Regions from separate parts of the Streptomyces sp. 3330 genome, predicted to be linked through region 3. Evidence: riboswitches for the same ligand, from Rfam matches in the RefSeq annotation. Region 3 holds a riboswitch; each other region holds the start of a gene.
What was found. A riboswitch is a leader RNA that binds a small molecule or an ion and turns the genes downstream of it on or off. The one in region 3 is predicted to bind S-adenosylmethionine.
Positions count from the first base shown of each region.

Region 1: another riboswitch for S-adenosylmethionine. It lies ahead of J2X68_RS00235 (aminotransferase class V-fold PLP-dependent enzyme); the one in region 3 lies ahead of thrC (threonine synthase).
Region 2: another riboswitch for S-adenosylmethionine. It lies ahead of J2X68_RS23130 (amino acid ABC transporter permease); the one in region 3 lies ahead of thrC (threonine synthase).

Region 1 is NZ_JAVDVA010000001.1:44,835-51,766, reverse strand. It holds gene J2X68_RS00250 (Rieske 2Fe-2S domain-containing protein) at 1-279, shown strand, start outside; gene J2X68_RS00245 (cytochrome bc complex cytochrome b subunit) at 276-1,922, shown strand; gene trpD (anthranilate phosphoribosyltransferase) at 2,064-3,128, shown strand; SAM riboswitch class IV at 3,208-3,324, shown strand; gene J2X68_RS00235 (aminotransferase class V-fold PLP-dependent enzyme) at 3,505-4,866, shown strand; gene J2X68_RS00230 (Lrp/AsnC family transcriptional regulator) at 4,899-5,180, opposite strand; gene J2X68_RS00225 (rhomboid family intramembrane serine protease) at 5,177-5,962, opposite strand; gene J2X68_RS00220 (hypothetical protein) at 6,136-6,375, shown strand; gene J2X68_RS00215 (NYN domain-containing protein) at 6,413-6,932, shown strand, end outside.
Region 2 is NZ_JAVDVA010000014.1:43,421-50,352, reverse strand. It holds gene J2X68_RS23140 (transporter substrate-binding domain-containing protein) at 1-418, opposite strand, end outside; gene J2X68_RS23135 (amino acid ABC transporter ATP-binding protein) at 505-1,308, opposite strand; gene J2X68_RS23130 (amino acid ABC transporter permease) at 1,305-2,285, opposite strand; SAM riboswitch class IV at 2,683-2,802, opposite strand; gene J2X68_RS23125 (glutathione S-transferase C-terminal domain-containing protein) at 2,869-3,765, opposite strand; gene J2X68_RS23120 (DoxX family protein) at 4,226-4,726, opposite strand; gene J2X68_RS23115 (carbohydrate kinase family protein) at 4,861-5,790, opposite strand; gene J2X68_RS23110 (class II aldolase/adducin family protein) at 5,813-6,499, opposite strand; gene J2X68_RS23105 (TetR/AcrR family transcriptional regulator) at 6,557-6,932, shown strand, end outside.
Region 3 is NZ_JAVDVA010000003.1:130,385-137,316, forward strand. It holds gene J2X68_RS06540 (trehalose-6-phosphate synthase) at 1-1,412, opposite strand, end outside; gene otsB (trehalose-phosphatase) at 1-12, shown strand, start outside; gene J2X68_RS06545 (glucosyl-3-phosphoglycerate synthase) at 1,530-2,474, opposite strand; SAM riboswitch class I at 2,645-2,810, shown strand; gene thrC (threonine synthase) at 2,829-4,130, shown strand; gene J2X68_RS06555 (ubiquitin-like small modifier protein 1) at 4,127-4,402, shown strand; gene J2X68_RS06560 (cold-shock protein) at 4,856-5,062, shown strand; gene groL (chaperonin GroEL) at 5,420-6,932, shown strand, end outside.

The DNA of each region.
Region 1 (6,932 bases), on a different contig from region 3:
AAGCAGGAACTCGACTGGTCCTACCAGGGCATCGTGGCGTACTCGAAGATCTGCACCCACGTCGGTTGCCCGATCTCGCTGTACGAGCAGCAGACGCACCACGTGCTGTGCCCCTGCCACCAGTCCACCTTCGACCTCTCCGACGGTGCCCGAGTGATCTTCGGCCCCGCCGGCCACGCCCTGCCGCAGCTGCGCATCGGTGTGAACGACGAGGGCTATCTCGAGGCGCTCGGCGACTTCGAAGAGCCCGTCGGTCCTGCTTTCTGGGAGCGCGGATGAGCACGACAGAGAACACCGAGAGCAACGAGTCCCGCGAGCGCGGGAAGGCTCCGGCCGGCGAGCGGATCGCCGACTGGGCCGACGGCCGGCTGGGGATCTACTCCCTCGCCAAGGCCAACATGCGCAAGATCTTCCCCGACCACTGGTCGTTCATGCTGGGTGAGATCTGCCTCTACAGCTTCATCATCATCATCCTCACGGGTGTGTACCTGACGCTGTTCTTCCACCCGTCGATGAACGAGGTGGAGTACCACGGCAGCTACGTCCCGCTGCAGGGACAGCTGATGTCCGAGGCGTTCAGCTCGACCCTGCACATCTCCTTCGACGTGCGCGGCGGTCTGCTCATCCGGCAGATCCACCACTGGGCGGCGCTGATCTTCCTCGCCGGCATGTTCGTGCACATGATGCGCGTGTTCTTCACGGGCGCGTTCCGCAAGCCGCGTGAGGTCAACTGGCTGTTCGGCTTCCTGCTGTTCGTCCTCGGCATGTTCACCGGTTTCACCGGTTACTCGCTGCCGGACGACCTGCTGTCCGGCACCGGTGTCCGCTTCACCCAGGGCGCGATCCTGTCCACGCCGATCGTCGGCACGTACATCTCGATGTTCCTGTTCGGCGGGGAGTTCCCGGGCCACGACTTCGTGGCGCGGTTCTACTCGATCCACATCCTGCTGCTGCCGGGCATCATGCTCGGTCTGGTGGTCGGCCACCTGATCCTGGTCTTCTACCACAAGCACACGCAGTTCGCGGGCCCCGGAAAGAGCAACAAGAACGTCGTCGGCATGCCGCTGCTGCCGGTGTACATGGCCAAGGCCGGAGGCTTCTTCTTCCTGGTCTTCGGCGTGATCGCGGTCGTCGCGGCCATCGCGCAGATCAACCCGATCTGGGCCATGGGCCCCTACCGTCCGGACCAGGTGTCCACCGGCGCCCAGCCCGACTGGTACATGGGCTTCGCCGAGGGCCTGATCCGCTTCATGCCGGGCTGGGAGATCAACATCTGGGGCCACACCCTGGTCCTGGGCGTGTTCATCCCGCTGCTCCTGTTCGGCGTGCTGCTCGCGATCCTCGCGCTCTACCCCTTCATCGAGTCGTGGGTCACGGGCGACAAGCGCGAGCACCACATCCTGGACCGGCCGCGCAACGCCCCGACGCGCACCGCGCTGGGCGTCGCCTGGGTCACGATGTACATGATCATGCTGGTCGGCGGTGGCAACGACCTGTGGGCCACCCACCTCCACCTGTCGATCAACGCGATCACCTGGTTCGTCCGGATCTTCTTCATCGCCGGACCGGTCATCGCGTACATCGTCACCAAGCGGATCTGCCTCGGCCTCCAGCGCCGGGACCGGGACAAGGTGCTGCACGGTCGCGAGACCGGCACCATCAAGCGCCTGCCGCACGGTGAGTTCATCGAGATCCACGAGCCGCTCAGCCAGGAGCAGCTGCACACCCTCACGGCGCACGAGCAGTACGAGCCGGCCGCGATCGGCGCCGCCGTCGACGAGAACGGCGTCGAGCGCAAGGTGAAGGGCAAGGAGAAGCTCCGCGCCAAGATCAGCGGTGCGTACTTCGGTGAGGACCAGCAGATTCCGAAGCCCACCGTGGAGGAGTACAAGGAGATCACGAGCGGCCACGGCCACCACTGATCGCTGAGGCGTCGCCACGCCACAGGAAAGGGCCCCGTCCGGTCTTCGGACGGGGCCCTTTGCCGTGCCCACCGGCTGGATAGGGTGGGGTGCACCTCGTTACGAGGCGCACGACGCACACGACGACACACAGGAGCGGCTATGAGCGCTGTGACCCCCGCTGGAGGCGACACCGCGGCGGGCCGTTCCTGGCCCGAGGTGCTGAACGGCCTGCTGTACGGTCGCGACCAGGACGCCGACGCCACGTTCTGGGCGCTGGACCGGATCATGCGCGGGGAGGCGACCGACGCGCAGATCGCCGGTTTCGTGGTGGCGCTGCGGGCCAAGGGCGAGACCGTCGCGGAGATCAACGGGCTCGTCCGGGCGATGTACGAGCACGCCAACCTGATCGAGGTGCCCGGCCCGACCGTCGACATCGTCGGCACGGGCGGCGACGGCGCGAAGACGGTCAACATCTCCACGATGTCGGCGATCGTCGTGGCCGGCTCGGGCGCCACGGTCGTCAAGCACGGCAACCGGGCCGCGTCCTCCGCGTCCGGCGCCTCCGACGTCCTGGAGAAGCTCGGCGTCAATCTGGAGCTGACCCCGCGGCGGGTGGCCGAGGTGGCCCAGGAGGCCGGGATCACCTTCTGCTTCGCCATCAAGTTCCACCCGGCGCTGCGTCATGTGGGCGCCGCCCGGGGCCAGTTGGGCATCCGCACGGTGTTCAACGTGCTCGGCCCGCTCACCAACCCCGCCAAGGTGCGGGCCCAGGCGGTCGGGGTCGCGGACCCGCGGATGGCGCCGGTCGTCGCGGGCGTCTTCGCCGAGCGCGGCAACTCGTCCCTGGTCTTCCGGGGCGACGACGGTCTCGACGAGCTGACCACGACGGCCACCTCCCACGTGTGGGTCGTCCGCGACGGCAAGGTCACCGAGGAGACCTTCGACCCGCGGGACGTCGGGCTCGACCTGGTCCCGGTGGAGGCGCTGCGCGGCGGTGACCCGTCGTACAACGCGGAGGTCGCCCGCCGCCTGCTGGAGGGCGAGAAGGGCCCGGTGCGGGACGCCGTGCTGCTGAACTCGGCGGCGGCCCTCGTGGCCCTGGAGCCGGGCTCCGGGACCCTCGCCGAGCAACTGCGCCTCGGCATGGACAAGGCGGCCGCGTCGATCGACTCGGGGGCGGCCAAGCGGGCGCTGGACCGCTGGGTCGCGGCGACCAACGCGTAGCGCCGCACGGCCGATGGCCGTCCCGCGATCCGGACACGGGTTGCGGGACGGCGATCACTTCACGTACGTTCCTGTGTCAGGTCATGAGTGACAGTCATGAGGCCCCGGCCGACTGTCCGGCAACCCTCCGTCCGTGGCGGGGTGCCCCGGGTGAAGACCAGGCCGTAGGCAGCGAGGTCTACGGCAAGCGCGGACCCCTCGCACTCGTCTGAGTGAGTACCGCCAGGGGTCCTGGTCGTTCGAGGGAGCCTTCCGTGAGCAAGCGAATGCGATAGGGCGTAGAGCCCCGCCTCCGCATACCCCTTTCACCTTCCTCCGTGCTCGAGCCCTGTCCGCTCGCACGGCGGTTCCCCCTTGCCTCACACGGGAGTTCGCCATGTCCGTCTCCACCGCTGCCACCGCCCGTACGGTTTGTGCCCCGCTGCCCGTTCTGGGCCGGGATGTCACGGTCCCGCTCGTGACGGGCGGCGAGGTCACCTACGCGGCGCTCGACTACGCGGCCAGCGCCCCCGCCCTCCAGCGCGTCTGGGACGACGTGGCGGCCTACGCCCCGTACTACGGCAGCGTCCACCGCGGCGCCGGCTACCTCTCGCAGCTGTCCACGGACCTCTTCGAGAACGCCCGCAGGACGGTGGCCGAGTTCCTGGACTGCCGCTCCGACGACCAGCTGGTCTTCACCCGCTCGACGACGGACTCCCTCAACCTGCTGGCGCGCGCCCTGCCCGCCGACTGCCAGGTCTTCGTCTTCGAGACCGAGCACCACGCCTCGCTGCTGCCCTGGCAGGACGCCCGGGTCACGTACCTGAACGCGCCGCGCACCCCGGGCCAGGCCGTCGGGACGCTGGAGCGGGCCCTCGCCGAGCGCGACCCGCACGGTCCGGCCCTGGTCTGCGTCACCGGCGCCTCGAACGTCACCGGCGAGCTGTGGCCGGTACGCGAGCTGGCGGCCGCCGCGCACGCGCACGGCGCCCGGATCGTCCTGGACGCCGCCCAGCTGGCCCCGCACCACCCGGTCTCCGTGCGGGAGCTCGACGTCGACTGGGTGGCCTTCTCCGGTCACAAGCTGTACGCGCCCTTCGGCGCCGGCGTGCTGGCCGGCCGCGCCGACTGGCTGGCGGCGGCCGATCCCTACCTCGCGGGCGGCGGCGCCAGCCGCAAGGTCACCCGGCGCGAGGACGGGGGAGTGGACGTGGAGTGGCACGAGAGCGCCGCCCGCCACGAGGCCGGCTCCCCGAACGTGATCGGCGCCTACTCCATCGCCTCGGCCTGCAAGGCCCTCACCGAGGCGGGCTTCGACGACCTGGTCGCCCGGGAGGAGTACCTGATCGGGAGGGTCCGGGCCGGACTGGCCGAGGTCCCGCAGGTCAGGGTGCTGTCCCTGTTCGGCGACGACGCCCCGCGGGTCGGCGTGATCTCCTTCGTCGTCGAGGGCTGGAACAGCTCCCACTTCGCCGCCGCCCTGTCCGCCGAGTACGGCATCGGGGTCCGTGACGGCCTCTTCTGCGCCCACCCGCTGGTGCGCACCCTGCTGGGCAGCGACCCCCAGACCCAGGGCGAGTGCGGCGCACCCGAGGCGGCGCCCGGCGAGAAGTCCCTCAACGCGATCCGGGTGAGCTTCGGCGCGGGAACCCCGGACGAGCACGTGGAGCGCTTCGTGAACGCGGTGCGCGAACTGGTGAGCGAGGGCGCCCGGTGGCAGTACCGGACGGAAGACGGCCGCTGCGTGCCCGCGGTGTGAGCGACGGTCCGCCGGAGGCGGTGTTCAGCCGGTCAGGAGTCCAGCCCGATCGCGAACGCCGCCTCCAGGTCGTGCTGCGAATAGGTGCGGAAGGCGACGTGTGTGTCCGTGCCCTCGACCCCGGGGATCTTGCTGATGCTGCCCGGGATGACCTCCGCCAGGTCCTCGTGCTCCTTCACCCGCACCATGGCGATCAGGTCGTACGTCCCGGTGACCGAGAAGACCTCGCTGACGGAGTCCAGCGAAGCGATCCGCTCCGCGATCTCGGGAATCCGGTCCACGCTGGTCTTGATGAGGACGATCGCGGTGATCACGGCTGGTTCTCTCCCTCGGGAGCCGGAGCTGGGGCGGGCTTCACTCTACGCGCCCGCCCGTCTCCCGCCGCTGCCCTTCCGGGGCCTCCCGTCCGGCCCTTCCCGACGCCGAAACGGGCCCACGCGTAGAGGAGCCCCAGGCCGAAGCCCACCAGGTGCGCCAGATAGGCCACCCCAGGCCCCTGGGGGGCCCGCCCCGCCGCGACCCACTGGAGGGCCGCCCAGAAGGGCAGCACGACCCACGCGGGGAAGCGCAGCGGCAGGAAGAACAGGAACGGCAGGAGACTGGTCACCCGCGCCCGTGGGAACAGACAGAGAAAGGCGCCGAGCACCGCGGAGATCGCCCCGGAGGCGCCGACCAGGGACTGCGAGGACTCGGCGTTGGCGGCCGCATAGCCCAGCAGGGCCAGACAGCCGCAGCCCAGGTAGAAGAGCGTGAACTCGACGCGGCCCATCCGGCCCTCGGTCATCGTCCCGAAGACGTAGAGGAAGAGCATGTTGCCCAGGAGATGCACCCAGCTTCCGTGGACGAACAGGGCCGTGGCCGGGGTCAGGGCGGCCCGTGGCGTGCCCTCGAAGAGCTCGCCGGGCACCACGCCCCAGCGCCGGAAGTAGGCGCGCTGCGCGGCCAGCAGCTCGTCGCCGGAGCCGTACACCGGGTTGAAGCCCGAGGCGGGCCCGATCAGGAAGATCAGGCAGCACAGGGCGATCAGTGCGTAGGTCACCGGCGCCGGGCGGTCGCGGACCACCCTGCCGACCGTCCCGTTCCAGTTGCCGCTCACGAGAACAAAGCATGACGTAACCGGACGCAGTCGCCCGGACCGCCTCGCCGCCGCGGACGGATGGGCGGCGAGTACCCGCCAGGCCGTAGGGTTACGAGCCATACACGCGGGGGAGCCTCCGGCCCGACCCCGGCAACTGGAAGCACGACACCAGAAGGATGTGGAAAGCCACGATGACGGTTCCCCTGCCGACCGCCACGACGCGGTGGCGCTGCACGCTCTGCGGCAACCTCACGCGGTTCGACGTGACGCGCTCGTCGAAGGTCGTCGAGTACGTGCACCTCGATCTCGCGGGCGAGCCGAAGGTCGAGGAGCGCGAGGTGGTCAGTGAGACCATCGAGTCGGTGCGGTGCCGCTGGTGCAACGCCGTGGACCAGGTGGAACTCGTGGATCGGCCCGGCGCCGGCTCCTGACGGGAGGCGGCCCCGCACAGGTATTGGGGTGTGACGGATGGTGGAGAGCGCAGGCGGGGGGCCGGGCGACGGCGCCGCCGAGATGCTCGACCGTCCGCTGCCGGACGGCGTGCGGCGCAGGGTCGTGCAGATCGTCTCCGACGGCTTCGGCGGGCTGACCATCGGCGAACTGCCCGCCCAGTTGCGGCAGTACGCCCGGTTCGCGCCGAACCGGCGGGCGAAGTTCGCGGGCAACGCGATGGCGGCCGCGCTGGAGACCGATCCGCTCTTCCGGCAGCGCATCGCCGAGAAGTTCAGAGAGGCCCAGCCGGAACTCGCCGGCGCTCTCGACTCCGGCTCGCCGACCCCGGCCGCGGACCCGCACGAAGTGGCGGCCGCGGCCTATGTGCTGCGGCCCACCGGCTGGGTGAAGCTGGTCACCGCGGCCGGCGAGGAAGCCCTGCGGGCGGACGCCGAGCGGGCCGGCGAGGAGAGCCGGGCCGAACTGGAGCGGCTGCGCGAGGAGCTCGACCGCGCCCGTGAGCAGTCCCGGGCGGGCGTCGAGGGGCTGCGTGCCG
Region 2 (6,932 bases), on a different contig from region 3:
CGACGAAGAGGTTCTCCCAGGTGAAGTTCTTCGTCTCCGGCTCCAGTCCGAGGACCGCGGCCACCAGCCGGCCGAGGTCGGGCTCGGCGCCGGTGAGGGTCTTCTGGTCGTCGCCGACGTAGGCGAGCGGGGCGAAGCCGGAGGGCAGGGCGCCGATGCCGATGTTCAGCTTGCCGCTCTTCCTGATCGCGTCGGGCAGTTCGGCGCTGATGGACTTGACCTCGGAGACCTTCAGGGCGGTCTCCTCGGCGGCGCCGTTGGACACCCGGCCGATGGTCACGCTGCCGGCGGCGCTGCCGGTCGTGGTGGCGGCCTCGCTGTCACCACCGCAGGCGGCGAGCCCGGTGGCGAGGGTGGCGACCGCGGTCGCCGCGGTGATGCCGCGGATCAGGCTGCGTCGGGTGAAGTGGGCAGACATGGCCGTCCTTTGTCGCTGGTGAGCTGGGTGGTGGCGTGGGGGGAAGTCGTGGGGCGCGTCGGTGCCGGAGCACCTCGCCGTCGGTGTCAGAGCACCTTGCTGAGGAAGTCCCGTGTCCGCTCGTGCCGCGGTCTGTCGAGGACCTCGCCCGGCGGGCCCTGCTCGACGATCTTCCCGCCGTCGATGAAGACGACCCGGTCGGCGACCTCACGGGCGAAGCCGACCTCGTGGGTGACGATGACGAGCGTGGTGCCGCTGGTCGCCAGGTCCTTGATGACGGCGAGGACCTCGCCTACGAGCTCGGGGTCGAGCGCGGAGGTGGGCTCGTCGAAGAGGATCACGCCGGGCCGCAGGGCGAGGGCGCGGGCGATGGCGACCCGCTGCTGCTGGCCGCCGGACAGCTGCCGGGGGTAGGCGGCGGCCTTGTCGGCGAGGCCCACCCGGTCGAGGAGTTCACGGGCCAGTTCCAGGGCGGCGGCCTTGGCGAGTCTCCCGGTGGCGACCGGCGCGGCGGCGACGTTGTCGAGCACGGTCAGATGCGGGAAGAGGTTGAAGTTCTGGAAGACGAAGCCGATCCGGCCGCGCTGGCTCAGGATGGCCCGTTCGCTCAGCTCGCGCAGCCGGTCGCCGTGCCGGCGGACGCCGATCGGCTCGCCGTTGACGCTGACGTAGCCGATCTCGGGCTTCTCCAGGTGGTTGATGACCCGCAGCAGGGTGGACTTGCCGGAGCCGGACGGGCCGAGGATCACGGTGACCTCGCCGGGCCGGACGGTCAGGCTCACCCCGTCCAGGACCCGGTGGGCGCCGTACCACTTGTGCACGTCGTGCACCTCGACGGCGGCGGGCACGATCCCGGCGATCTCGGAGCTCTGCAGGGTCTCGGTGGTCATACGGCGGCCTCCCGGCGGATGCGGGCCCGCAGGTCGGTGAGACCGGTCCGCAGTTTCTGGAGCGGCGTCGGCGGCAGGGAACGCGTGGCGCCCCGGGCGTAGTACCGCTCGACGTAGAACTGGACGACGGAGACGAGGCTGGTCAGGATCAGGTACCAGACGGTGACGACCAGCAGCAGCGGCACGATGTCGCCGGGGTAGGTGGCCCCCATGGTCTGCGCGGTGCCGAACAGGTCGAGCAGGGACACGTAGAAGACCAGCGAGGTGGACTTGACCAGGCCGATCAGCTGGTTGACGTAGTTCGGCGTGATCGACCGCAGGGCCTGCGGGAAGACGATCTTCCAGAACTGGTAGCGCTTGGGCAGGCCGAGCGCGGCGGCAGCCTCGTGCTGGCCCTGGTCGACGGAGAGGATGCCGCCGCGGACCACTTCGGCGGCGTAGGCCGCCTCGTTGAGGCTGAGGCCGACGACGGCGATCACCATGTCGGTGGCCAGCCGCGACTCGTCGAAGCGGAAGAACGCCGGGCCGAAGGGGACCCCCACGCTCAGGGTCTGGTACAGGGCGCTGAAGTTGTAGAGGAAGAGCAGCACCACGATCAGCGGGATGGAGCGCAGCGCCCAGACGTAGGTCCAGCTCACCGCGCGCAGCACCGGGCTCTTCGAGAGCCGGGCGAGGGCGAGCAGGATGCCGCCGAGCAGGCCCAGCACCGCGCTGTAGGCGGCCACTTCGAGGGTGATCAGCAGTCCGTCGAGGATGACCGGCCGCAGGAACCAGTAGCCGAAACGGTCCCACTGGTAGAAGGGGTTGGAGATCAGTCCGTGGGTGAACTGCGCCACCAGGACCAGGGCCACGGCGGTGGCGATCCAGCGTCCGGGCCTGCGCAGCGGCTGGACGCGCTGGGCGGTGCGCTTCTCTGACGGGACGACGGCGGCGGGCGCGGCCTCGGCGAGGGTCACGGCGCCTGGGGGTTCACTCATGAGGGGGCTCCGGCGGGAGTCGGACACCCCGGGTCACGGCGGACGTGCGTGGCCGGACGCGCTTCGGCGGGGCGGTGGGAACCGCTCCGCGGGCGCGAACGGGGCATGGCGCACGGACGCGTGCAGGAGACCGGGGTGGGGCGGACAACGGGACACCGCTCGGGCGGTGTTCGTCAGGAACGCGGAGGCGGGGCTGCGGTGCGAGGGGTTCGTTCAGCCCCGACAGCGGGCACGGCCCGGTGCGGTACACAGTGCGCTGTTCACGCGCAGGAGGTCGACGGCGCGGTTGGCGACGAGGATGTCGAGGTACGGCCGTACGCAGCCCCGGGGGCGACGCGGCGCCGTCCGAAGAGCTGCGTACATGTCCGTCACCATCACTGTTCCGGCCCCCGAGGGGCCCTCGCGCTTACCGATGCGTCATTACCGAAACGTCGGTCCGGTCGTCACCTGGGGCACCCCACCGCGGAGCGAGGGTTGCCGGTCAGCAAGCCAGGGCTTGTCGCTGACGCTCATGACCGTTCTGGGCCGTAAGTAAGACAGTTGCCCGAACGAATGTCAACGGCTGTCCGGTGGATGGACCAGGTCAGGGCCGGTCGACCTGCGGTCGGACCGCCGAACCGTCCGCCGCGTGGGTCTCCCAGTCCAGGATCTGGACGGCGGCGCCGGCGGCCTCCAGGCCCTGGCAACGGGCGTGATGACGGCGGGAGACGGCGTCGAGGTCAAGATGGGCGCCGAAGGCCGGGTGAGCGGCCAGCCGGCGGGCGTAGGCCCAGAGCGCGGGGTGGTCGGCGACGCGGTGCACGGCGGCCGCGTCGAGGTGATAGCGGTGCACGGTGTCGAGTTGGACCAGGGTGACCCACAACTCGACGTCAGCTGCCGTGATCTGATCGCTGATCAGGTACTCGTGGGCACCGAGCCCGCGTTCCAGCACCCCGAGCGTGCCGAGCAGGGTGTCGAGGGCGGCGGCGCGCTCCGCCCCCGCGGTGTCGGCCGCTCCGGCGCGCTGGGCGGCCTCCTCGATGCCCTGGGCGCACATCCGCTCGACGGCCTCGATCTGCGACTCCGCGCCGCACGGGTACAGGGGGGGCCGGCCGGCGCCGAAGCGCCGGGCGAGGTCACGGGCGATGTCGGGGCCGTGGCTGCTGACGATGCGCCCCGACCAGTCGTCGCTGAGCACGGGCGCGAGGGCGGGTCCGGTGTACCGGTGCGCGCTGGCGTCGTACAGCGGACGCAGCGCGGAGTGGCCTCCGTCGGGGCAGTCCGGGACGGCGGGCAGGAAGGTGACCGGGCAGGCCTTGCCCAGGCCGAGGAGGCTGTGGGTGACGGCGATGCGCAGACAGTCGGGGTCGGCCGGGGCCAGATGGAGGCGGTAGCGGCGCGGCACCGCGTAGTGGCCGCTGCGCGCGTCGCGGCCGATCCGGCCCCGGAAGGGGGCGGCGGGTCGGGGGGACGGGTGGGCGGCCAGTGGCGTGACGGACATGACTCTCCCCGGGGGCGGGACGCACGACGGGCGTGCGCGCGGCGGATGCGACGTCGAAGAGGGAGGTGCGGACCTCGTCCGCCCGCGCCGGGTGCGGCCGCGTCCGGGGGACACCGCCGGTGCGGTTCGGCGCGGGGACGGGCCCGGCTCAGTCCTGGAACCTGATGGCGCTGCAGACGCGCTTCAGGTCGATGTGACGGCGGGAGGTGAGAAGGGGTGACGACCACGCCGTGCGGCCCGCTCGGCCGGTGGTCGGCTCCCGTCGCCCCATCGTTTCCCTACCCGTTCACTAGGATTCCCGGATCGAGTGTCGATCCGCCTCGAGCCGCCGTCAAGGGGGCGTCCACCAGGTGAATACCGGCACCCCGGGAAGGGGCCCCGTCACGGCAGGGCGGCGCGGCGGGTGGGGCGGCATCCGCCCCGCCCGGGCCGCCCGGGCCGACGCGCAGGGCGCGGCTCCTCAGCTCTCCCGCCGGGGGCGCCAGAACACCGCCAGCAGCCCGGCCGTCGCGACGACGCCCACCCCGAGCACCACCCCGGCGCCCGTCCAGCCGGTCACCGCGAGGTCCGCGGCCTCGTCCACCGCGTACTCCCCCGGCCCCCAGGCCCCCAGCGCCACCACGAGGACGCCCAGGACGAGGACGTACTCGTAGCCCTCCTTGAACACGAAGAAGCCGTTGCGGCGGTGTGCGAGCAGGCCCGCGACCAGCATCACGGACAGCACGGCCGCGCAGGCCAGCGAGGTGAGGAAACCCGCCACCAACAGCACGCCCGCGCCGAGTTCGGTGAGGACGCTGAGCCATGCCTGGAGTCTCGGGCGGGTGAGTCCGAGCCCGCCGAACCAGCCGGCGGTGCCGGAGATGCCGCCCCCGCCGCGCCAGTGGTTCCAGCCGTGCGCCACCATCACCACGCCGAGCACGACCCGTACGAGCAGCAGCGCGGTGTCCGAAGCCTCACTCATCGCCCAACCCCTTCGCCATCGGCGGCGCCCGTACCCGCGGTCGCGCCCGTGTGCCCGTGGCGTATCACCCGCGGGGTGAACATGGAAGCGAGGTCCGCCGGCCTCTCGGGCCGGTCGGCCGGGGAGACCTCCGCTCAGGTGCGGGACCTGGCCGTCGCGGCGAAGGCGTCGGCGGCGGCGAGGTCGAAATCGCCGTGGTCGCTGCCGAGCCCCTGGGCGACCAGTGCGGCGGCGGCGCTGCCGAGGACGGCGGCGTCGCCCGGCGTGCGGCCCAGGCTCACGCCCCGCAGATAGCCCGCCGAGAAGGCGTCGCCGCATCCCGTGGTGTCGACGACGTCGACCACGAAGGCGGGGACCGGTTCCGCGCCGTCCGCGGTCACCACGAGCGCGCCGTCGCCGCCGCGCGTGACGGCGACGACGCCCGCACCGGCGGCGAGGAGTCTGCGCGCGCCCGTCAGCAGGTCGCTCTCGCCGGTGAAGCCGAGGACCTGGTCCTCGTTGGGCAGCAGATGGTCGATGTGGGGCAGGGCCGCCTCGATCTGCTCGAAGCTGCCGAGGACGCCGGGCGCGAGCAGGTCCACGGACGTGACGACCCCGTGCTCCCGGGCGAACGACAGGATGCGTGCGGCGACGTCGACGCCGATCAACTCCGGTCCGCCCAGGTGCAGATGGTCGGCCTCCGCGAGGGCGTCCCAGGGGACGTCGTCGAGGCCGTAGGTGAGGTTGGCGCCGAGCAGGTGCAGCGAGGGGCGGTCCCCGTTGGGGCGGATCGGCAGCACGCTCGCGGAGGTGGCGGTGTCCGTGCGGCGGACGAGGAACTCCGTGTCGACACCCGCCCGGTCCAGCAGTCGCGCCAGCAGATCCCCGGTCGGGTCGGCGCCGACGGCTCCTGCGCTGCGCACCCGCGCGCCCAGCTTGGCCAGGGTGAGCGCGGTGCCGCCCGCGGTCCCGGCGGCGGTCATCCGGATGTCGTCGACCAGTGTCGCGCCCTGGCCCTGCGGTATCTCCCGCACCGGCCGCACGAGCACGTCCAGCACATGCACGCCCATGGTGAAGACCTTCATCGGCTTTCCCCCTTCATCGGCCTCATCGGCTCTGTTCCTGCGCGGGTGGGACGCGGTGGGTGGTGCCGTAGTCGCGGGCGATCGCGGCCTCGATCACGGCGAGTTGCTGTCGCTCGTCGAGGACGCGGGGCCGGCCCATGGCGGCCGCGCGCTGGTAGACACCGCAGGCCCATTCGAGCAGCAGCGCGTTCTCGACGGCCTTGTCGAGAGTCGGCCCGTGAGTGACCGCGCCGTGGTTCGCCAGCAGGGCCGCGCTGCGCCCGTCGAGCGCGGTGAGGACGGACTCGGCGAGTTCGGGGGTGCCGAAGGTGGCGTAGGGCGCGACCCGCACCGTGCCGCCCAGCGCGAGCAACTGGTAGTGGATGCAGGGAAGTTCGTCGAGGACGCAGGACACCGCGGTGGCCATCGGGGCATGGGTGTGGACGACCGCGCCCACTCCGTAGCGGCGGTAGACCCCGAGGTGCAGCTCCAGTTCCGAGGTCGGCCGCAGGCTTCCGGCCACGATCGTGCCGTCGAGGCCGACGACGGTCACCTGGTCCGGGGTGAGTTCGGCGAGGACCGCTCCGGTCGCGGTGACGGCGACACGGTCCTCGACCCGTACGCTCACGTTGCCTGCCGTGCCGACGAGGAGGCCTTCGGCCCCCAGGCGCCGGCAGACGTCCGCGACGGCGGCCCGCTCCTGACTCAGCGCCGAGCTTGAGGCGGTCATGGGCGCGAAGGTAGCGTAAACCTGAAACAAAGTCACGTTCATGTTTGGAGGCAGTCCTTGGTCCGGGCGACCGCGGGTCCCGGCGGTGGCGTTCCCCTGCGCCGCACGCCCCGCCAGGCACGCAGCAAGGCGCGTCTGGCGCTGATGCTGGAGGCCGCCGAGCGCATCCTGGTCGGCGAGGGCGTCGAGGCGCTCACCACGACGCGGGTCGCGGCCGAGGCCGAGGTGTCGGTCGGCTCGCTGTACCAGTACCTCCCCGACCGTGACGCGATCATCGACGCCCTCGCCGCCGGGTACTTCGCCCGCCTCGAAGGCGTCATGGACGATCTCGTCCGGACGGCGGCGCGGGAGCGGTGGGAGGATCCCGTGGGCGTGCTCGTCGACACGTTCGCCCGCGTCTACCGCACCGAACACGGCTTCCGCGCGCTGTGGT
Region 3 (6,932 bases):
CAGCTCGGCTGAATCTCCCGCAGGGCGTTCAGCTGGTCCAGGAACCACCGGGCCGGGGGAAGCGCGGTCGCCGCAGCGGACAGCCGCTTCGTGCGCGCGGCCCGCTCCTCCGGCTTCATGGTCAGCCCCTCGTGCAGGGCGCGAGCGGTCTCCAGGACGTCGTACGGGTTCACCGTGATCGCGTCCTCGCGCAGCTCCCAGTAGGCCCCGGCCTCCCGGGACAGGACCAGCGCGCAGCCCTCGTCGGAGACGACCGGCACCTCCTTGGCGACCAGGTTCATGCCGTCGCGGATCGGGTTCACCAGGGCCACGTCGGCCAGCCGGTAGGCGGCGAGGGAGCGGGCGAAGTCGTCCTTGAGGTTCAGCAGGACCGGGGTCCAGCCGGGCGTGCCGTACGCGGTGTTGATCTCCTCGGCCAGGCGCTGCACCTCGGCCGTGTAGTCGCGGTAGACGGCGAGGTCCTGCCGTGAGGGGTAGGCGAAGGCCACATGGACGACCCGCTCGCGCCACTCCGGGTGGTCGTCGAGCAGCTGCCGGTAGGCCAGGAGCCCGCGCACGATGTTCTTGGACAGCTCGGTGCGGTCGACGCGGACGATCGCCTTGCGGCCCTCGCCGATCTCCGCCCGCAGGGACGCCATGCGCTCGTCGACGTCCGGCCGGTGCGCGCGCTCGCGCAGGAAGTCGGCGTCCGCGCCGAGGCCGTGCACGCCGATCTGCGTCTTGCCGGGGCCGCCGGTGAACTCCGTGCAGCACGCGGTGAACGCGTCCGCCCAGCGCCGGGTGAGGAAGCCCAGGCGGTCCGCGCCGAGCATGCCGTGCAGCAACTGCTCACGGACGTCCCCCGGCAGCAGCGCGAAGTAGTCCACCGGCGCCCACGGCGTGTGCGAGAAGTGTCCGATGCGCAGGTCGGGGCGCAGCTCGCGCAGCATTCCGGGGACCAGGCACAGGTGGTAGTCCTGGACCAGCACCGCCGCGCCGTCCGCCGCCTCCTCGGCCAGCGCCTGCGCGAACGCCCGGTTGTAGGTCTCGTACGACGCCCACTGGCGGCGGAACTCCGCGTCGAACGTGGGCTCCAGCGGCGTCTGGTAGAGCAGGTGGTGGACGAACCACAGCACGGAGTTGGCGATGCCGTTGTACGCGTCGGCGTGCACGTCGGCCGGGACGGCCAGCATGCGCACGCCCTCCTCGCCGACCCCGCGCCGGACCGCCTCCCGGTCGCCCTCGGAGAGCGCCGAGCACACCCACAGGGCGCCCGCCTCGGGTCCGATGGCCGACAGGCCGGAGACCAGCCCGCCGCCGCCGCGTTTCGCGTGCAGCGAGCCGTCCTCGCGCAGTTCGTAGGAGACCGGGCCGCGGTTGGACGCGACCAGCACCTCGGCGGCCCGGGCGGGAGTGTCGTGCGTGGAAGCCATACGCCTCAACCTAGCCCGGTCGGGAAACGCTCAAACGTACGGTCGCGCTGTGTGGACGGGCCGTATCCGGCCGTGTCGCCGGTGGCGGCGCCCTGCCGTATACGGCCCGTCCGGCGGTCAGGCGACCTTGCGGGTCGCGTACTCCGCGATCTCCGCCATCGGCGGCCTTTCCTCGGTGTCCACGGAGTAGGTGCGCGGCTCGAAGCCGTCCGTGCTCCGTTCGAACTGGGTGAGGGACGGGCGGATCAGGTGTCCTCGGGCCAGCCGGAGCTGGGCGGTGCGGTAGATGGCCGCGGCCATCCGGCCCAGTGCCTGTCCGTCCTGGTGACGGTGCTTGCGCACGCCGATGTCGACCTGGGCGAGGGCGTCCAGGCCCACCAGGTGCAGGGCGTCCACCAGCATGCCCAGCTCCACGCCGTAGCCGACGGGGAAGGGCAGCTGCTCCAGCAGACTGCGGCGGGCCGCGTACTCGCCGCCGAGCGGCTGCACGAACCCGGCCAGCTGCGGCCAGTGCATGTTGAGCAGCGGGCGGGCCATGAGCTCGGTGACCCGGCCGCCCTGGCCGGCCGCGCCGCCCAGCGGACGGTCGTACATGCCCTTGACCAGATCCACCCCGGGGTCGGTGAGCAGCGGGCCGACGATCCCCGTGACGAAGTCCGAGGAGAACTCCCTCAGATCGGCGTCGATGAAACAGACGATGTCCCCGGTGGTGACCAGCAGGGAGCGCCACAGGACCTCGCCCTTGCCGGGCACGGCCGGTATCCGCGGCAGGATGTCGTCCCGGTGGACGACCCGCGCGCCGGCCGCCGCGGCCACCTCGGACGTACGGTCGGTCGATCCCGAGTCGACGACCACGATCTCGTCGACGAGCGGGACCTGGTGCATGAGGTCGTGACGGATGACCGCGACGATGTCACCGACCGTCTCCTCCTCGTTCAGCGCGGGCAGGACGACGGACACCGACTGGTTCGTGGCGCGCTTCGCGGCCAGGATCCGGTGGAGCGGACGATCGGTGACGGACCAGGAGCGGGTGGCCAGCCAGCGCTCAGTTTCTCGAAGCACAGTCTGCGGCTCCTCACTGTCGTGATCACACCGGGTGCACGGGAGGTGACCGTGTGATCCATCTCGCGGTTCGGACGACTATCTCAACTGTCCTGGCCTTCGGTTACAGTCTTGAACAACGCGGATGACCATCGCATGTCCGAGGTCTCCTCCCGTTCACAACTTCATACCGCTCATCCAGAGGGGCAGAGGGATACGGCCCGATGAAGCCCCGGCAACCCTCCAGCCGGTCTCGTAACGATCACCGATCCACGTGGTGATCGCTCCGCGGGGCTCCCGGCTCGGGAAGGTGCCAAATCCGTCTCACGGCGAGATGCGTCGTGAGGAAGATGAGGAGAAAGGGCCTCGCCTCACATGGCTGCGCAGACTGTTGCAAGCACCACCGACTCCACGACGTCCTCTGCTGTCGACCTCGGTCCGGCCTCGGCGTTGAGCTGCCGCGAGTGCGGCCACCGCGTGCCCCTCGGCCCGGTCTTCGCCTGCGAGGAGTGTTTCGGCCCGCTCGAGATCGCCTACGACTTCTCCTCCTACGACACGGAGGAGCTCCGCAAGCGCATCGAGGCGGGCCCCGCGAACATCTGGCGCTACGCGCCGCTGCTGCCCGTCCCCGCGGACGTGGCCGACAAGCCCAACATCAACCCCGGGTGGACCAAGCTCGTCCAGGCCGACAACCTCGCCCGGGAACTGGGCGTCGACGCCGGCAAGCTCTTCGTCAAGGACGACTCCGGCAACCCGACGCACTCCTTCAAGGACCGTGTCGTCGCCCAGGCCATCGAGGCCGCCCGCGCCTTCGGCTTCACCACGCTCTCCTGCTCCTCCACGGGCAACCTGGCCGGCGCCGTCGGCGCCGCGGCCGCCCGGGCGGGCTTCCGGTCCTGCGTGTTCATCCCGCACGACCTGGAGCAGGGCAAGGTCGTCATGGCCGCGATCTACGGCGGCGAACTCGTCGGCATCGAGGGCAACTACGACGACGTCAACCGCTTCTGCTCCGAGCTCATCGGCGACCCGGCGGGCGAGGGCTGGGGCTTCGTCAACGTCAACCTGCGGCCGTACTACGCGGAGGGCTCCAAGACGCTGGCGTACGAGATCTGCGAGCAGCTCGGCTGGCGGCTGCCGGACCAGCTGGTCGTGCCGATCGCCTCCGGCTCCCAGCTCACGAAGATCGACAAGGGCCTGCAGGAGCTGATCAGGCTCGGGCTGGTCGAGGACAAGCCGTACAAGATCTTCGGCGCGCAGGCCGAGGGCTGCTCTCCGGTGTCCGTGGCCTACAAGGCCGGGCACGACGTGGTCCGCCCGCAGAAGCCGAACACCATCGCCAAGTCGCTGGCCATCGGCAACCCGGCGGACGGTCCGTACGTCCTCGACATCGCGCGGCGGACCGGCGGCGCGGTGGAGGACGTGAACGACGAGCAGGTCGTCGACGCGATCAAGCTGCTGGCGCGGACCGAGGGCATCTTCGCGGAGACCGCCGGCGGTGTGACCGTGGGTGTGACGCGCAAGCTGATCGAGAACGGTCTTCTCGACCCGACCAAGACGACCGTCGTCCTCAACACGGGCGACGGACTGAAGACCCTGGACGCGGTGGCCGGCACCGGGCTGACCGCGACCATCCGTCCGAACCTCGACTCCTTCCGAGAGGCTGGCCTCGCGTCATGAGCGTCAACGTCCGCATCCCCACCATCCTGCGCACCTACACCGGCGGCCAGGCCGAGGTGAAGGCCGAGGGAGCCACCCTCGGCGAGGTCATCGCCGACCTGGAGAAGAACCACACGGGCATCGCGGCGCGCGTCCTGGACGACCAGGGCAAGCTGCGCCGGTTCGTCAACGTGTACGTGAACGACGACGACGTCCGCTTCGAGCAGGGTCTGGAGACGGCCACTCCGGACGGCGCCGGCGTCTCCATCATCCCGGCCGTCGCCGGCGGCTGACCGTAGTTCAGTACCCGTCGGTAGTAACCGTCGGTAACAGCGATTACCGAGCGTTCATCGAATTGCCCTCTCCGCGATAGAAGCGGAGGGGGCAATTCAGCGTGGTTGAGCGCGGTACAGTTGGGGAACCCGGTCCGGATCACCGGATCCGGAGCCTTTGATTTCTGCCCCGAGCCCGACAAGAAGCAGCCAATATGCGCGCCGCTTCCGTGGCTTTTGAGGCTTATGCAGGGCCCGACTTGCCCTCAATTCAGGCGAATTCTCGCCACATTCCGGATCCCGTGCGTCCGGAATTCTCGTCCGACTGACCTGTTGCAGACGGCAGTTGGACAGATACATTCAGCCGCGGTCGACGCGTTCCGGCGCACGCCCCCAAGCCAACCGGGGGGTGAGGTCTGACCCGGATCCGCGAAGTGTGGATCTGTGCAAGGGCCAGTAATAGGGGAGTTAGGCATGGCTCAGGGCACCGTCAAATGGTTCAACGCGGAGAAGGGGTACGGCTTCATCGCGGTCGACGGTGGTGCGGATGTTTTCGTCCACTACAGCGCGATCCAGATGGACGGCTACCGCACCCTGGAAGAGGGTCAGCGGGTCGATTTCGAGATCTCGCAGGGTCAGAAGGGGCCGCAGGCGGACATGGTCCGGCTCGCGACCGGCTGAAGCACGCGCCGACTGAAAGCGTCGTTCTTCTGTACAACTGACGAAGGGCTCGCACCCCCACGGGGCGCGAGCCCTTCGGTCTGTCCGGGTGCGCCCGCGAGGCCTGGCCGAGGCGTCGTCCGGACGCCTGCGGAGGGTGTCCGGAAGGGCACGGGTCCGGCGGAGGCGCTTGCACTCTCATGGGTCGAGTGCTAATCATTGGCGTTAGCACTCTGAAGGTGAGAGTGACAAAGAAGGACCGGGTCGGTGAGGCCCGCAGGCCAAGTGGGGCAAGGAACCACGCGGCCGGCGAGCCGTCCGTCGCGGGCGCCAGCGCGGTCCGGAGCAATCCACCCCAGTCCGGGAGGACCACTTCACATGGCCAAGATCATCGCGTTCGACGAGGAGGCACGGCGCGGCCTCGAGCGCGGCATGAACCAGCTCGCGGACGCCGTGAAGGTGACGCTCGGCCCCAAGGGCCGCAACGTCGTCCTCGAGAAGAAGTGGGGCGCCCCCACGATCACCAACGATGGTGTTTCCATCGCCAAGGAGATCGAGCTCGAGGACCCGTACGAGAAGATCGGCGCCGAGCTGGTCAAGGAAGTCGCCAAGAAGACGGACGACGTCGCCGGTGACGGTACGACCACCGCGACCGTCCTCGCCCAGGCCCTGGTCAAGGAAGGCCTGCGCAACGTAGCCGCCGGCGCCAACCCGATGGCCCTCAAGCGCGGCATCGAGAAGGCCGTCGAGGCCGTCTCCGGTGCGCTGCTCGAGCAGGCCAAGGATGTCGAGACCAAGGAGCAGATCGCTTCCACGGCCTCCATCTCCGCCGCCGACACCCAGATCGGCGAGCTCATCGCCGAGGCGATGGACAAGGTCGGCAAGGAAGGCGTCATCACCGTCGAGGAGTCCCAGACCTTCGGTCTGGAGCTGGAGCTCACCGAGGGTATGCGCTTCGACAAGGGCTACATCTCGGCGTACTTCGCCACCGACATGGAGCGTATGGAGGCCGTCCTCGACGACCCGTACATCCTGATCGCGAACTCCAAGATCGCCAACGTCAAGGACCTGCTCCCGCTCCTCGAGAAGGTCATGCAGGGCGGCAAGCCGCTGCTGATCATCGCCGAGGACGTCGAGGGCGAGGCTCTGTCGACGCTGGTCGTCAACAAGATCCGCGGCACCTTCAAGTCCGTCGCGGTCAAGGCCCCGGGCTTCGGCGACCGCCGCAAGGCGATGCTGAACGACATCGCCATCCTCACCGGTGGCGAGGTCATCTCCGAGGAGGTCGGTCTCAAGCTCGAGAACACGACCATCGACCTGCTCGGCAAGGCCCGCAAGGTCGTCATCACCAAGGACGAGACCACCATCGTCGACGGTGCCGGCTCCTCGGACCAGGTCGCCGGTCGGGTCAACCAGATCCGCGCCGAGATCGAGAACAGCGACTCGGACTACGACCGCGAGAAGCTGCAGGAGCGCCTGGCGAAGCTCGCCGGCGGTGTCGCGGTCATCAAGGCCGGCGCCGCCACCGAGGTGGAGCTCAAGGAGCGCAAGCACCGCATCGAGGACGCCGTCCGCAACGCGAAGGCCGCCGTCGAGGAGGGCATCGTCGCCGGTGGTGGCGTTGCGCTCATCCAGGCGTCCGCCGTCTTCGAGAAGCTGGAGCTCGAGGGTGACGAGGCGACCGGCGCCAACGCCGTGCGCATCGCGCTCGAGGCCCCGCTGAAGCAGATCGCCGTCAACGGTGGTCTCGAGGGTGGCGTCGTCGTCGAGAAGGTCCGCAACCTTCAGGTCGGTCACGGCCTGAACGCCGCGACCGGCGAGTACGTCGACATGATCGCCGAAGGCATCATCGACCCGGCGAAGGTCACGCGCTCTGCCCTGCAGAACGCCG